3 regions of the Pectobacterium atrosepticum genome follow, and region 1 is predicted to be linked to each of the others. Evidence: predicted binding sites of a transcription regulator. Region 1 holds the regulator's gene; each other region holds the start of a gene.

Region 1 (4,837 bases):
TGTTTCAACAAAAATGAAATTAAGGTTTGTCTATAAAGCCGAGCTAAGTGTTAACAGAAAAAATAAACAATACAAGATGGGGCATTAAATATATTAATGAAATAACAGAGGACAACTGAGATGTTTTGTGTTTATTTCTTTTAAATAGAAACTGATTTCTATTTAAATCCTTTAAATTCATGTGGTTGTGTTTTTTAAAATTTGCTATTTCAATCTGGATTCTTTATTTATTATCCGTTTTATACGTCAGGGTTATTCGCTATGAAGCAATTGTGATCGCCGTCAAAATTTAAAAAAACTACCACTTAAAAAGATAAATCCCGTGAACTAACCAGGCAAATTTAAAAAACGTAATTAATTCATGAGGAATTTGTATTTATTATTTTTTTTGTTAAAAATGATTTCAGAAAAATCGGTTTTTATAGGGGGTAAATAATAAAGGTTACCTATTAATAAAGGTGTTTGTTGTAGAAATAAATCATTTGTGATCTGTATAATTATTATCGTGCTAATTTATTGCGTAGAAATGGTGAGCTATTTGTTTTTGCGGGTGACAAGGGCTGGGTGCCTGACGCGAATTTCATGTATGTTAGTACGGCTTTTCCGACTAACTGTGCAATGACTATGCTGCTAATTATCGATAACTACGACTCCTTTACCTACAACCTTTACCAATATTTTTGTGAGCTTGGCGCACAGGTTGTGGTGAAGCGTAATGATGAACTGACACTGCGTGAGATTGAGCTGCTTGCGCCTGAGCGATTGGTGATTTCTCCGGGCCCCTGTACGCCAGATGAGGCAGGTATTTCACTGGCTGTTATTCGTCACTTTGCCGATAAATTGCCTATTTTGGGTGTGTGCCTTGGCCATCAGACTATGGGGCAGGCGTTCGGCGCACGTGTGGTGCGGGCACGACAGGTCATGCACGGGAAGACCTCAGCGATTGCGCACAGCGATACGGGGGTTTTCACTGGGCTGGCTCAGCCTTTGACGGTCACCCGCTATCATTCACTCATCATTGATTCCGCTTCGCTACCTGATTGCTTTGAGGTCACAGCCTGGAGCGAATATGAAGGACAGCGTGACGAGATTATGGGGATACGCCATCGCTCATTGCCGCTGGAAGGCGTGCAGTTCCATCCAGAGAGTATTCTCAGTCAGCAAGGGCATCAGCTTTTGGATAATTTCCTTAAAATTTAATCGCATAGAAACTTATTCTCCTCATTGGCTGATTTAATATTGCCTGAGAGTGATTTTTTATGCATATTTATTGACTATATTTTCATTTCTGACGTAATGGACAGCAGAGTGAGGCAGCAAATGGCAGCAGAGCAGAAAGCGGTGACACGGGATACTCACGATAAGGTGATTTTGCCGGTTTATGCACCCGCGAAGTTTGTACCAGTGAAAGGTAAGGGGAGCCGCGTCTGGGATCAGGACGGCCGCGAGTATATCGATTTCTCCGGTGGCATTGCGGTTACGGCGCTCGGTCACTGCCATCCTGCGCTGGTTAACGCATTGCGGCAGCAGGGTGAAACGCTGTGGCATACCAGCAATATTTTCACCAACGAACCTGCGCTACGCCTCGCGAGCAAATTGATTGATGCCACTTTTGCTGACCGTGTGTTCTTTGTTAATTCCGGTGCAGAGGCTAACGAAGCCGCATTTAAGCTGGCGCGTCACTATGCGGTTAAACGCCATAGTCCATATAAAACCAAGATTATTGCTTTCTACAATGCATTCCATGGCCGAACGCTGTTCACCGTTTCGGTTGGCGGACAGCCTAAATATGCCGATGGTTTCGGGCCTAAACCTGCTGATATCGTGCATGTTCCGTTCAACGACCTAGCTGCCGTTAAAGCGGTGATGGACGATCACACCTGCGCGGTCGTGCTGGAGCCGATTCAGGGCGAAGGCGGCATTACACCCGCTACGCCTGAATTTTTGCAGGGCGTCCGTGACTTGTGCGATCAACATAAAGCGCTGCTGGTATTTGATGAAGTGCAGAGTGGAATGGGACGTACCGGTAAATTATTTAGCTATATGCACTATGGTATTACGCCGGATATCCTTACAACGGCTAAAGCGTTGGGCGGTGGTTTCCCGATTAGTGCGATGCTGACGACGGAAGAGATCGCATCGGTCATGACGGTTGGGGTACACGGCACCACCTATGGCGGCAACCCGCTGGCCTGTGCAGTGGCGGAAGCTGCGCTGGATATCATCAATACGCCGGAAGTGCTATCGGGCGTAGCGGATCGTCACGATCGCTTTGTCAGTGAGCTTGATAAAATCAACCAGCAGTATGGCGTATTTGATCAAGTCCGCGGTATGGGGCTTTTGCTGGGGGCTGAGCTGAAACCGCAATGGCATGGTCGCGCGGGTGAGTTCTTGGCTGCTGCAGCGGCTCAGGGGCTTATGGTGTTGATGGCTGGGCCGAACGTGATCCGCTTTGTGCCGTCTTTGATCATTGATGAAGATGATATTGCGCAGGGGATGGAGAAATTCGCTAAAGCTGTCGCTCAAGTGGTTAACACGGCGAACTGAGTTCACGTTATTTTGTGATAAACCGTTATTTGATAAACCATTTTTTTGTGATAAGCATTGTGCGATAAAAAAAAGCGTGAGGCCGAGGCTTCACGCTTTTTTATTGGTAGGGTATCGCGACAGGGGTTTAGCGAGTGCCGTAAACGACAATCGTTTTACCGTGCGCAGAGATCAGGTTCTGGTCTTCTAACATTTTCAGAATGCGGCCCACGGTTTCACGCGAGCAGCCAACGATTTGCCCAATTTCCTGACGGGTAATTTTAATTTGCATGCCATCTGGATGCGTCATGGCATCAGGTTGTTTTGCCAGGTTGAGTAATGTTTGGGCGATACGGCCAGTTACATCAAGGAAGGCGAGGTTGCCGACTTTTTCTGAGGTAATCTGAAGTCTGTTTGCCATTTGTGCAGACAGACGCATGAGGATATCTGGGTTAACTTGAATGAGCTGGCGGAATTTTTTATAAGAAATTTCAGCCACTTCACAGGCGGTTTTTGCCCGAACCCAAGCACTGCGTTCCTGACCTTCTTCAAACAGGCCGAGCTCACCAATAAAATCGCCCTGATTGAGGTAGGAAAGAATCATTTCCTTGCCTTCTTCATCTTTGATTAGCACTGCGACAGAGCCTTTCACGATGTAGTAAAGCGTTTCTGCTTTTTCACCTTGGTGAATCAGCGTGCTCTTCGATGGATACTTGTGGATATGACAATGGGAAAGGAACCATTCGAGAGTCGGGTCTGTCTGCGGTTTGCCGAGAACCATTCGCTATCATCCTCTGTTGTAATTCACTGCGCAAATTACAGGGGTCAGAGTTCCCTGTACGGCGTGTTTAACTGCTAAAAAAATAAAATTCAGTCTAGGCAGAATGACGTCAGGGAATATACTGGAACCACTGTACCCTTGGTTTTTCGGTTGCTGCTTTGCCGCACCGTAAACGTGGCTGGGTATTTCTGGCTACGTCATCATCTTCTTCGTTTCTGGGTTTGTCCAGAAAAGGTCTATTCTATTTTCGTTTTAACACAGCTTTAAGGATGTGTCTTGTGTTGTCTCGCTTCAGCATGACAAAGCTCTGATTAACGCTGGTTTTTGTACAGTAACGGTATAAATTTTCAAAAAAATTTTAGTGGAGAGACATCATGCAGGCTCGGGTAAAATGGGTTGAAGGCTTAACGTTTTTGGGCGAATCCGCATCAGGACATCAGGTATTGATGGACGGTAATTCTGGCGATAAAGCGCCCAGTCCGATGGAAATGGTGTTGATGTCCGTAGGGGGATGCAGCGCGATTGATGTGGTGTCGATTCTGCAAAAGGGCCGTAACGATGTGGCGGATTGTGAGGTGAAATTAACCTCAGAGCGTCGGTCTGAAGCGCCGCGCTTATTTACCCATATCAATCTGCATTTTATCGTGACGGGGAAAGGGCTGACCGATAAAGCTGTCGAGCGGGCTGTCGAGCTGTCAGCGGAAAAATACTGCTCTGTGGCATTGATGCTGGGCAAAGCCGTTGAAGTGACGCACAGTCACGAAATTAGAATACTGCCGTAATTCCTTTCTCTGAGCATTAATGCTGGTCGCTTAAGCCCGTGTATCTCGATGCTTAAACGATTGGCATTATCCTCTTGGCACGTCTTGCCGTGCTCAGTGTCGGTTATTCGATCGTTTTCCCTTCTATCAACCGCTGCACCAGCGGTGCCATGATTAATTCCATTGCCAGCCCCATTTTCCCGCCGGGAACGACTAACGTATTGATGTGAGAAATAAACGAGCCCTGCAACATGGCGAGCAGATAGGGGTAATCAATATTATCTAATCCCTGAAAGTGGATGACGACGAAACTTTCATCCAGTGAGGGAATCGACTTGGCAGCGAACGGGTTGGAGGTGTCCACGGTTGGTACGCGCTGGAAGTTGATATGGGTGCGAGAGAACTGCGGCGTGATATAGGTGATGTAGTCTTCCATGGAGCGGACAACGGAATCCATTACCGCTTCACGCGAGTGGCCGCGCTCATTGACGTCACGAATCAGCTTTTGAATCCACTCCAAATTGACGATCGGTACTACGCCGACGAGCAAATCGACATGCTGTGCCACGTCGTTTTGATCGGTGACTATGCCACCGTGCAATCCCTCATAGAACAGGATATCGGTAGGTTCCGGCATCGGTTCCCACGGCGTAAATGTCCCAGGAACCTGATTATAAGGAATGGCTTCATCGTAAGTATGAAGGTATTTACGCGTCTGGCCGTGTCCGTGCAGGCCATATTCGATAAACGATTGTTCCAGCAGGCTGAA
Region 2 (4,837 bases), 1.2 Mb from region 1:
TAGCTGTACTTTTGCAGCAAATTTAGCCAGACGGCGTTGCCCCAACAATTCCGCATTTGGCAATTCCACTTCAGGAATCGCCAGCTTCATTGTGCGTTCAACGTTGCGCAGCAGGCGACGCTCGCGGTTTTCTACAAACAGCAATGCGCGACCAGCACGACCAGCACGACCGGTACGACCAATACGGTGCACGTAAGACTCGGAGTCCATCGGGATATCGTAGTTGACTACCAGACTGATACGCTCAACGTCCAGACCACGCGCCGCAACGTCGGTCGCAATCAGGATATCCAGACGACCATCTTTCAGGCGCTCCAGCGTTTGCTCACGCAGCGCTTGGTTCATGTCACCGTTTAGCGCGGCACTGTTATAACCACTACGTTCCAACGCTTCGGCCACTTCCAGCGTAGCATTCTTGGTACGAACGAAAATAATCGCCGCATCAAAATCTTCAGCTTCAAGGAAACGAACCAGCGCTTCATTTTTACGCATACCTTGCACCGTCCAGTAGCTCTGGCTGATGTCTGGACGCGTAGTCACGCTTGATTGGATGCGAACTTCCTGTGGATCTTTCATGAAACGACGCGTAATGCGGCGAATCGCTTCTGGCATGGTTGCAGAGAACAGTGCAGTTTGATGCGTAGCAGGGATCTGAGCCATGATGTTTTCAACATCTTCGATGAAGCCCATACGCAGCATTTCATCAGCTTCATCCAGTACCAGACCACTCAGGTTGGACAGATCCAGCGTACCGCGTTTCAGGTGGTCCAGCAGACGACCTGGAGTACCAACAACAATCTGTGCTCCACCACGCAAAGCGCGCAGTTGAACGTCATAACGCTGGCCGCCGTACAGTGCAACAACGTTAACGCCGTGCATATGCTTGGCAAAATCACTACAAGCTTCAGCAACCTGAACAGCCAGTTCACGGGTTGGAGCCAACACCAACATCTGCGGCGCTTTTAACTCAGGTTTTAAATTATTGAGTAATGGCAGAGCAAAAGCCGCAGTTTTACCACTGCCGGTCTGTGCCATACCCAGCACATCGCGACCGTTCAGCAGGTGAGGAATACATTCAGCCTGAATCGGCGATGGTTTTTCATAGCCCAGATCGGTCAGGGCATTAATAATAGGAGCAGACAGCCCCAAATCGGAAAAAGAAGTAAATAAATCAGTCATGTACACGTGCCTCATTAGACATGGCGGCCAGTCTACATAACTTGTCGTGAAAATTTTCAGTCATTTTCATTGAAAAGTGTGAACCGGCTCAAATTGGATTAAAAAGCGAACAAAAAAGCCCTCACCCGTGAAGGTGATAACCGAAGTTTTTCAGGCTGATTAAGTGTTCGTCAGCTATTGCTGGTCCGATCCTGATAGGTCGTCTTGCTCTTGGCCTAATAGCGCCAATTCCAACAATGCATAGCGGTGCTCAACAAAGTTATGGACGTTGTTGGCAACCGTCAGCTTGAACAGCGCCAAAGCGGTGTTCTTGTCCCCCAGACTTAGGTAGTGCTTACCTAAATAGAAGTCAGTTTCACTGAGATGCTCAGCGAGCGAAGTGTTATTCGTAGCTTCTTCCTGTAAACGCTGCATCAGTGTTTTTTCACTGATACTGCCCAGGTAGAATTCGACAATATTCCATCCCCAAGGCCCTTTCTTGACGTCGTCATAGCGTTTCTTCAACGCAATTTTGGCCGTCTCTGGATTGATTTCTCGCTCCACAAGATACAGCCATAACGAACGGAAAGGATCATTCGGATCGTCTCGATAAAACGCCAGCAGATCATCCTGCGCTAACAGATAGCGACCGCCATAATACAAAGCGATGCCACGGTTTAAACGCGCGTAATTGTAAGTTGGATCAAGCTCTAGTACAGAATCAAACGCTTCATAGGCAGCATCAAAATTGCTTGCCTGCGTTAAATAGATACCCAAATAGTTAAAAACTTCTGGAATATCAGGGCGGATAGTCAGCGCTTGTGAAAAATCATTCCGCGCTAATGCCCGTAACCCGAGACTATCATACAGCACTCCGCGCTCATATAATAGCTGTGCTCGCTCATCATCGGTTAATGCCCGGCTTGCAAGGATTTGTTCCATGCGTGCCAGGATCACTTCCTGCTGTAAAGTCGGCTGTAACGGAATCGCCAATACTGCGTCTTTACGCCAATCCGTGTTGCTGCATCCTGCCAGCATGAGTGCTGTTGCAACATAACACCAGCGCAAGAAAGGCTTCATTTCCCACTCCCGAAGACAAACATTGGATGAACATCCTGTCCCGGACCGCTCAACGCAAGGACATCCATATCCTTACGATACACGCAGCACCTTGCCATAATCAGGCAAGGTGCCATAAGACCGTTTTAACAGTCGTTATTCCTCAGAAGACGGGGCTGCCGCTTCCTGAGTTTGCGGATTGGCTTCTTTGATGCTTAAGCGCACGCGGCCCTGACGATCAACTTCCAGAACCTTGACCGGCACTTCCTGACCCATCTGCAGATAGTCAGTCACTTTCTCTACGCGCTTGTCTGCGATCTGAGAAATATGCACCAAGCCTTCTTTACCGCCGCCGATAGCAACGAAAGCACCAAAATCAACGATGCGGGTAACTTTACCCTGATACACGCGGCCGACTTCGATTTCGGCAGTGATCTCTTCAATACGACGAATCGCGTGTTTCGCTTTTTCGCCGTCGGTTGAAGCAATCCTCACAGTACCATCGTCTTCAATTTCAATAGTCGTGCCCGTTTCTTCCGTCAGCGCACGAATCACAGAACCACCTTTACCGATCACGTCTTTAATCTTATCGGTACTGATTTTGATGGTGTGAATACGTGGTGCAAATTCGGAGATATCGCCACGCGGCGTGCTGATTGCCTGCTCCATCACACCCAGAATGTGCAAACGCGCACCTTTGGCTTGATTCAAAGCAACCTGCATGATCTCACGAGTAATCCCTTCGATCTTGATATCCATTTGCAGCGCGGTGATACCTTCACGGCTACCAGCAACCTTGAAGTCCATATCGCCTAGGTGGTCTTCGTCACCCAGAATGTCGGACAGCACAACAAAGTTGTCGCCTTCTTTCACCAGACCCATCGCGATACCCGCAACGGCTGATTTAATTGGCACACCTGCATCCATCAGCGCCAGAGAAGCACCGCAGACAGACGCCATGGAAGAAGAACCGTTAGATTCCGTGATTTCAGACACCACACGCACGGTGTACGGGAATTCGTTCGCCTTTGGCATTACAGCTAACACGCCGCGCTTAGCCAGACGACCGTGACCGATTTCACGGCGCTTAGGCGAACCAACCATACCGGTTTCGCCGACACAGTACGGAGGGAAGTTGTAGTGCAGCAGGAAGCGATCGGTACGTTCACCGGTCAGTTCATCGATATTCTGCGCGTCACGCTCAGTACCCAGCGTTGCAGTTACCAATGCCTGCGTTTCACCACGGGTGAACAATGCAGAACCGTGGGTACGCGGCAGTACGCCAGTACGCACATCCAGACCACGAATCATGTCTTTTTCACGGCCATCGATACGCGGTTCGCCAGCCAGTACACGGCCACGCACAACGTTTTTCTCAATGTTGCCCAGAATTTCCTGGATCTCACCGGCATTCAGCGTTTCATCTTCGGCTTGCAGAGCGGCAACAACGTCAGTTTTGATAACGTTAACTTGTGCATAACGCTCTTGTTTTTCGGTAATGCGGTAAGCGTCACCCAAACGTGCTTCAGACAGAGCCTGTACGCGCTGCTCTAAAGAAACATTAACTTCTGGCGCATGCCATTCCCACTTCGGTTTGCCAGCTTCTGCAACCAGTGAGTTGATGTTTTCGATAACGATTTGCTGTTGCTCGTGGCCAAAAACCACCGCACCGAGCATCTGATCTTCACTCAGCAATTCAGCTTCGGATTCCACCATCAGAACGGCGCCTTGTGTACCTGCAACGACCAGATCCAGACGGCTTTCTTTCAGTTCATCTGTCGTTGGGTTCAGGACATACTGGTCGTTCAGGTAACCGACGCGTGCAACACCGATAGGGCCGCTGAACGGGATACCAGACAGGCTCAGCGCCGCAGAAGCACCAATCATAGCAACGATATCAGGGCTAACCTGTGGGTTGACGGAAACCACAGTCGCAATCACCTGAACTTCATTCAGGAAGCCTTCTGGGAACAGAGGGCGAATCGGACGGTCAATCAGACGGGAAGTCAGCGTTTCGCCTTCACTTGGACGACCTTCACGGCGGAAAAAACCACCGGGGAAACGTCCAGCAGCGTAGGTACGCTCCTGATAGTTAACCGTCAATGGGAAGAAACTTTGGCCGGGTTTAGCGCTTTTAGCGCCGACAACGGTAACGAATACCGCTGTGTCATCCATGCTTACCATCACAGCGGCGGTTGCCTGGCGTGCCATCATACCTGTCTCTAATGTGACGGTATGCTGACCATATTGAAACTTACGAACGATCGGATTCAGCAAAATAATATCCTTAGCTGGGGCGCGTTACACGTATTCAAGATAAACGCACCAGTGAACTCCCGACCTTTGCACTACATTCTCACGACTAATGACAACCCTTATCTTGCTTATGCAGATAAAGCCTCTCATTAGCCGCGCGAACCTCTGTAATGAAAGATCCTATTAACAACAATACACTACTCTGTTTTGCTAATGCTTCCTAGAAGAAAGGGGCCAAAAGAGGCCCCTTCCCACTGAAACGCAGAAGACTTAGCGACGCAGACCCAGACGCGCGATCAGACTGGTGTAACGTGCTACATCTTTACGCTTCAGGTAGTCCAGCAGCTTACGACGCTGAGAAACC
Region 3 (4,837 bases), 770 kb from region 1:
CGGTTTGCTCATCTGCCCCCAGCGCAAACATCACCAGCGCCGAACCGATACCCGTGCGATCTTTACCCACCGCGCAGTGCTGTACCAACCCGCCCTCATCCGGCCGTAATAACAGCGACACCAGCTGTTTATAAGCAGAATTATTGAAAGGCAAACGGCGGTAAAGTTCCAACATAAACGCTCGGGAATCAAAGGCCGCCAACACATCAGACCCCAACGAATCCAGATTGGCTGTCACTTCGTGACGTAATGGATTAGCCGGATAGGCGTGATAATTGGCCCCAGTCCATAATATATCCGGCTTCTGCGCAATTTCATCGACATCCCGATAGTCCACGACATGAGAAATAGGCACGCCAGCAAGGTGTTCACAGTCCGCCTGACTCAGCAGATCCAGCGAGCCAGAACGAAAAAGTTTACCGTGTCGGATAAGCCGCCCATCAGCAGCGCGGTTACCACCTAAATCACGGAAATTGATTCCGCCGTCAAGCGGTAATAAAGAGGGATGAAGCAACGTTGGTTCGGTCATACATCTCCTTGCGAGGTTGAAAGGCGAGCAAGGCAACCGTATTACACACGCAGAGCGCGTCGCAGGTTAACCCAATAAACCAGAACAAGTTATTAGGATAAAGGCTGGCCTCTGCGATGACCAGCCCAAAATACCATCAGTTTTTGTGCTTATTCAGCGGCTAACAAACTGCGAGTCGCGTCCAGCAGCACTTTGATCACGTTCGTCTCGGCCAGCTTCATCGTTGCTACATCTGGGATTTCCTGCTGGGTACGATTAACAATAATCCCAGCGATCATACCTGCTTTTAGCCCCTGACTAGCACACATGGTCAGCAGCGTGGCTGATTCCATTTCATAGTTCAGAACGCCCATGCTCTGCCACTCTTCCATAGAACCGCGGAAACGACGTACAACACGGCCAGAGAAAGTGTCATAGCGTTCCTGACCGGGATAGAACGTATCTGAAGATGCTGTGATGCCCACATGCAACGCAATACCCGACGCTTTCGCCGCGTCCACCAGCGCAGTGGTGCAGCCAAAATCAGCAACGGCTGGGAACTCCATCGGCGCGAAGTGCAGGCTCGCACCGTCAAGACGTACAGCGGCGGTGGTGACCAGTACATCACCGACATTAATACCGGGTTGAATCGCCCCCGTTGTGCCGACGCGTAGGAAAGTACGAATGCCGAGCTGAGCCAGTTCTTCTACCGCGATTGACGTTGACGGCCCGCCAATACCCGTCGAGCAGACAATCACCGCTTTTCCGTCCAGCTCAGCACGCCAGGATGTAAATTCGCGGTGTGATGCCAGATGCACCGGGTTATCCATCAGGCGAGCAATTTTTTCAACACGCTCAGGATCGCCGGGCACGATAGCCAGCGTTGCGCCCTGTAAATCATTCTTGACCAGACCAAGATGGAACACATCAGATGTAGACATAACTGCCTCCCGGGCAATCAGTTGGGTATTCAGAGAAATCGCGCCGAACGCCTCATCTATGCTGCTTGTAGCAGTCTGTAAGCGTCCGTCCAATAAAAGACTCTAGCGCATCAGTACGTTTTTTTAAGTGATGAGAGTCACCTACCAAAAAGAAACGGAGATCAACATACATAAAAAATGTGACTTAAATCACTTTTTATCGGATGGGAAATTCATTTTTGCCGATTAATTGTCTTCTAGTGTAGATTCTTTAATCATTGATAGTATTTATCATAGATGCTCTGAAATCCCTCTTTATATGAAAGCCAGTTGGCCAGTAACAGGAGAGCGCGTAATGAAGACTGATGAACAGACGACCTTCAAACATCTTCCCCAAGGGTTATCCCCAGCAGTGGAACCGCAGAGCTTCTCCATCATTACGACGGATTCTGTCGGTATTATTGCCAGTGAAACCACTATTCCTTCTCAGGGGGAGCAACTACCCGCGTATATCGCCAGACCGGCGAACCATGACGGGCCGCTCCCAATTGTCCTGGTGGTGCAGGAGATTTTCGGCGTTCATCAACACATTCAGGATGTCTGCCGCAGGCTCGCCAAACAGGGCTATATGGCCATTGCACCAGAGTTGTATTTTCGTCAGGGCGACCCTAGCCAATACAACGACATTCAGCAAATCCTGACCGAGCTGGTGCATAAGGTTCCTGATACGCAGGTGCTGTCCGACCTCGATCACACCGCTAACTGGGCGATTAAACAGGGCGGCGATGCCAGTAAGCTGGCGATAACGGGGTTTTGTTGGGGCGGGCGCATCACCTGGCTCTACGCCGCGCACAATCCGCAGCTCAAAGCGGCCGTTGCCTGGTACGGCAAATTTACGGGTGAGAAAACGCTGAATAGCCCCAAAAATCCGGTCGATATCGCAACAGAATTGGAAGCGCCCGTGCTGGGGTTATACGGAGCGAAAGACGGGAGTATTCCGCTGGAACACGTGGATATCATGCGGCAGGCGCTGCGTGCCGCCAACGCGACGGCAGAAATTATTGTCTACCCCGATGCCGGGCATGCTTTCCATGCCGATTATCGCCCTAGCTACCATGAAGAATCCGCACGTGACGGCTGGCAGCGTATGCTGGCATGGTTTCAGAAAAACGGTGTGGCGTAACACCATCACACGTTTCCGTTCTTACCTACGATCTAAAACGCCACCAAACAACGGTGGCGTTTGTTTCACCGTGTTATAGAGCCACCCTTAGAACGTAGTCCAATTGTCGTTGTTGCTTTGGTCTTTCGCCGCTGCTGGTGCTAAAGATAGCGTTGGCGTGCGCGTTGGTGCCGATGCGTAAGAGGCGGTTTTACCATTGCCATACGACAGAAGTTTAAAGGTGCTCACCGCCTCCGCCAGAACGGAGGCCTGTGCTTGCAGGGAAAGTGCCGCAGAGGCAGATTCTTCAACCAGAGCCGCATTCTGCTGGGTCGTGGTATCAATTTGCCCAACAGCTAGGTTCATCTGGTTAATCCCGTCGCTCTGTTCACGGCTGGCCTGCGAAATTTCGCTGATGATCTCATTCACATCGCGCACGTAGCCCGTTAAACCGCTCATCGTTTCTTCGGCGTTATCCACCAGCGACATCCCTTCCTGAATTTTGCTCACGGAATCGTCGATCAAATCCTTAATCTCACGCGCGGCTGTCGCACTGCGCTGTGCCAGAGAACGTACTTCCCCCGCCACCACCGCAAAGCCACGCCCTTGCTCGCCCGCGCGCGCCGCTTCAACCGCCGCGTTCAGCGCCAGAATATTAGTCTGGAATGCAATGCCGTCAATGACGCCAATGATCTCCGCCATACGCTGGGATGAATCACGAATGCCGCGCATTTTCTGCGTTACGGAAACCATGACGTCACCGCTTTGCTTCGCAGCACTAGAGGCTTTATTCGCAATGTCTGTCGCCTGCTGCGTGTTTTCCGCCGTATTTTTAATAGTGGAGGTCAGCTGTTCCATTGAAGCTGCTGTTTCTTCCAGTGAGCTGGCCTGCTCTTCGGTGCGCGATGACAGATCCTGATTACCTGCGGCGATCTGCGAGGCTGCACTCGATATCGTTTCCGCCCCGTCACGTACCTGCCCGACAATCGTACTCAGGCTGGTGTTCATGTGATCCAACGATTGCAGCAGTAATCCTGTTTCATCTTTGCTGGTAACCGTGATTCGAGAGGTCAGGTCGCCCTGCGCCACTCTGTCTGCCACTTGCAGAGCCTGCTGGATCGGTCGGATTACGCTGCGCGTGATCGACCACGCAATCAACGCTCCAAATACGGCACCCAGCGCTAAAATGAGCAACAAAATCATGCGGGTATTACTGTATACCTCAGCCATAGCTTCAACGGAGGTATCCATCGCATCATCTTGGTAATTCACTAATTGTTTCACTGCATCACGGTACTGCCGCTGGACCACGTTCAGGTTGTTGTTGAACTCCTCGATCGCGGCTTCCCGATTGCCCGCCACGACTTCGCTGATGATTTTATCGCCAGATTTCAGAAACTCGGTACGAATCGCGCGGATGGCACGTAGCTGGGTGACCGAACGCTCTTCAACGGTTTGGCTTTCTAGCTTGTCCAGTAGACGACCAATTTCCTGACGGAATTCATTCACGCGAGTGACGTTTGTCTGAATTTGCACCTGATCAGAGACCAGCATGAGTCGCTGATAAGCAACTAGAATACTGGTGACATTATCGATGAGATTATTGGCATCCACCGTCTGTGGATAGACATCTTTCACGATACTTCTGGCACTATCCTGAAAGCCGGATAGCTTAGACAGGGAAAAAATACTCACGACGAACAGCATCACAATCAGGATGGCAAATCCCGCTCCCAATCGATAACCAATACGCCAGTTTGCTAAATTCATGTCTCACTCCTTTTAGGTAATGCATAGCAATGTCAATTGCGCACATGTCGCAGCTTGTGGAACCACAGGGCGGAGAATGGCTGGCTATCCGAAGGAAAAAGCGGTTTCCCTCTGACGCACCAGAGATACCTTGAGGCAGGCATTTTTACGCACACTCTCAGCATGAGAGGCGCGATCAAAAATCAAATAGTTTTCCTCAGATGTTGAGGTGTAAAAATGGCAATAAATCTAACAGTAGTACAAATACGGTTGATAAGACCGCAGAGACGTTGTCGAGGTGAGATGATGGCCTTCCCTCTCCGTATTCGTGCATCCATAGCCGTTCCTGTGTTATTCGTTTTATCGGCAACCGGTTTCTTATCTTTACAATTTGATCGTTTAAATCATTCAAAAACAGATAATAAATAGATTTCAACTATCAAAAGTCAAGTTTTGATCGGAAAAATCACAGACCAACCCACCAACCATTAACATAAA

The links. Region 1 encodes CRP, which controls carbon source genes, mostly activating them, when cyclic AMP is high. Its sites were predicted from a motif close to ATGTGANNNNNNTCACAT; they were not measured.
Region 2: yrbN (protein YrbN) is a predicted target of CRP. The motif match lies at 1,256-1,273, and genes of this name have one in related genera.
Region 3: udp (uridine phosphorylase) is a predicted target of CRP. The motif match lies at 1,627-1,644, and genes of this name have one in related genera.

Annotation. Positions count from the first base shown of each region.
Region 1 is NZ_CP009125.1:4,433,261-4,438,097, reverse strand. It holds gene GZ59_RS19785 (aminodeoxychorismate synthase component II) at 625-1,200, shown strand; gene argD (bifunctional acetylornithine/succinyldiaminopimelate transaminase) at 1,321-2,547, shown strand; gene crp (cAMP-activated global transcriptional regulator CRP) at 2,675-3,307, opposite strand; gene GZ59_RS19770 (OsmC family protein) at 3,682-4,089, shown strand; gene GZ59_RS19765 (phosphoribulokinase) at 4,193-4,837, opposite strand, start outside.
Region 2 is NZ_CP009125.1:665,617-670,453, reverse strand. It holds gene GZ59_RS03005 (DEAD/DEAH family ATP-dependent RNA helicase) at 1-1,179, opposite strand, end outside; gene yrbN (protein YrbN) at 1,172-1,243, opposite strand; gene nlpI (lipoprotein NlpI) at 1,354-2,238, opposite strand; gene pnp (polyribonucleotide nucleotidyltransferase) at 2,374-4,494, opposite strand; gene rpsO (30S ribosomal protein S15) at 4,744-4,837, opposite strand, start outside.
Region 3 is NZ_CP009125.1:207,335-212,171, reverse strand. It holds gene GZ59_RS00955 (tyrosine-protein phosphatase) at 1-529, opposite strand, end outside; gene udp (uridine phosphorylase) at 679-1,449, opposite strand; gene GZ59_RS00945 (dienelactone hydrolase family protein) at 1,784-2,611, shown strand; gene GZ59_RS00940 (methyl-accepting chemotaxis protein) at 2,699-4,360, opposite strand.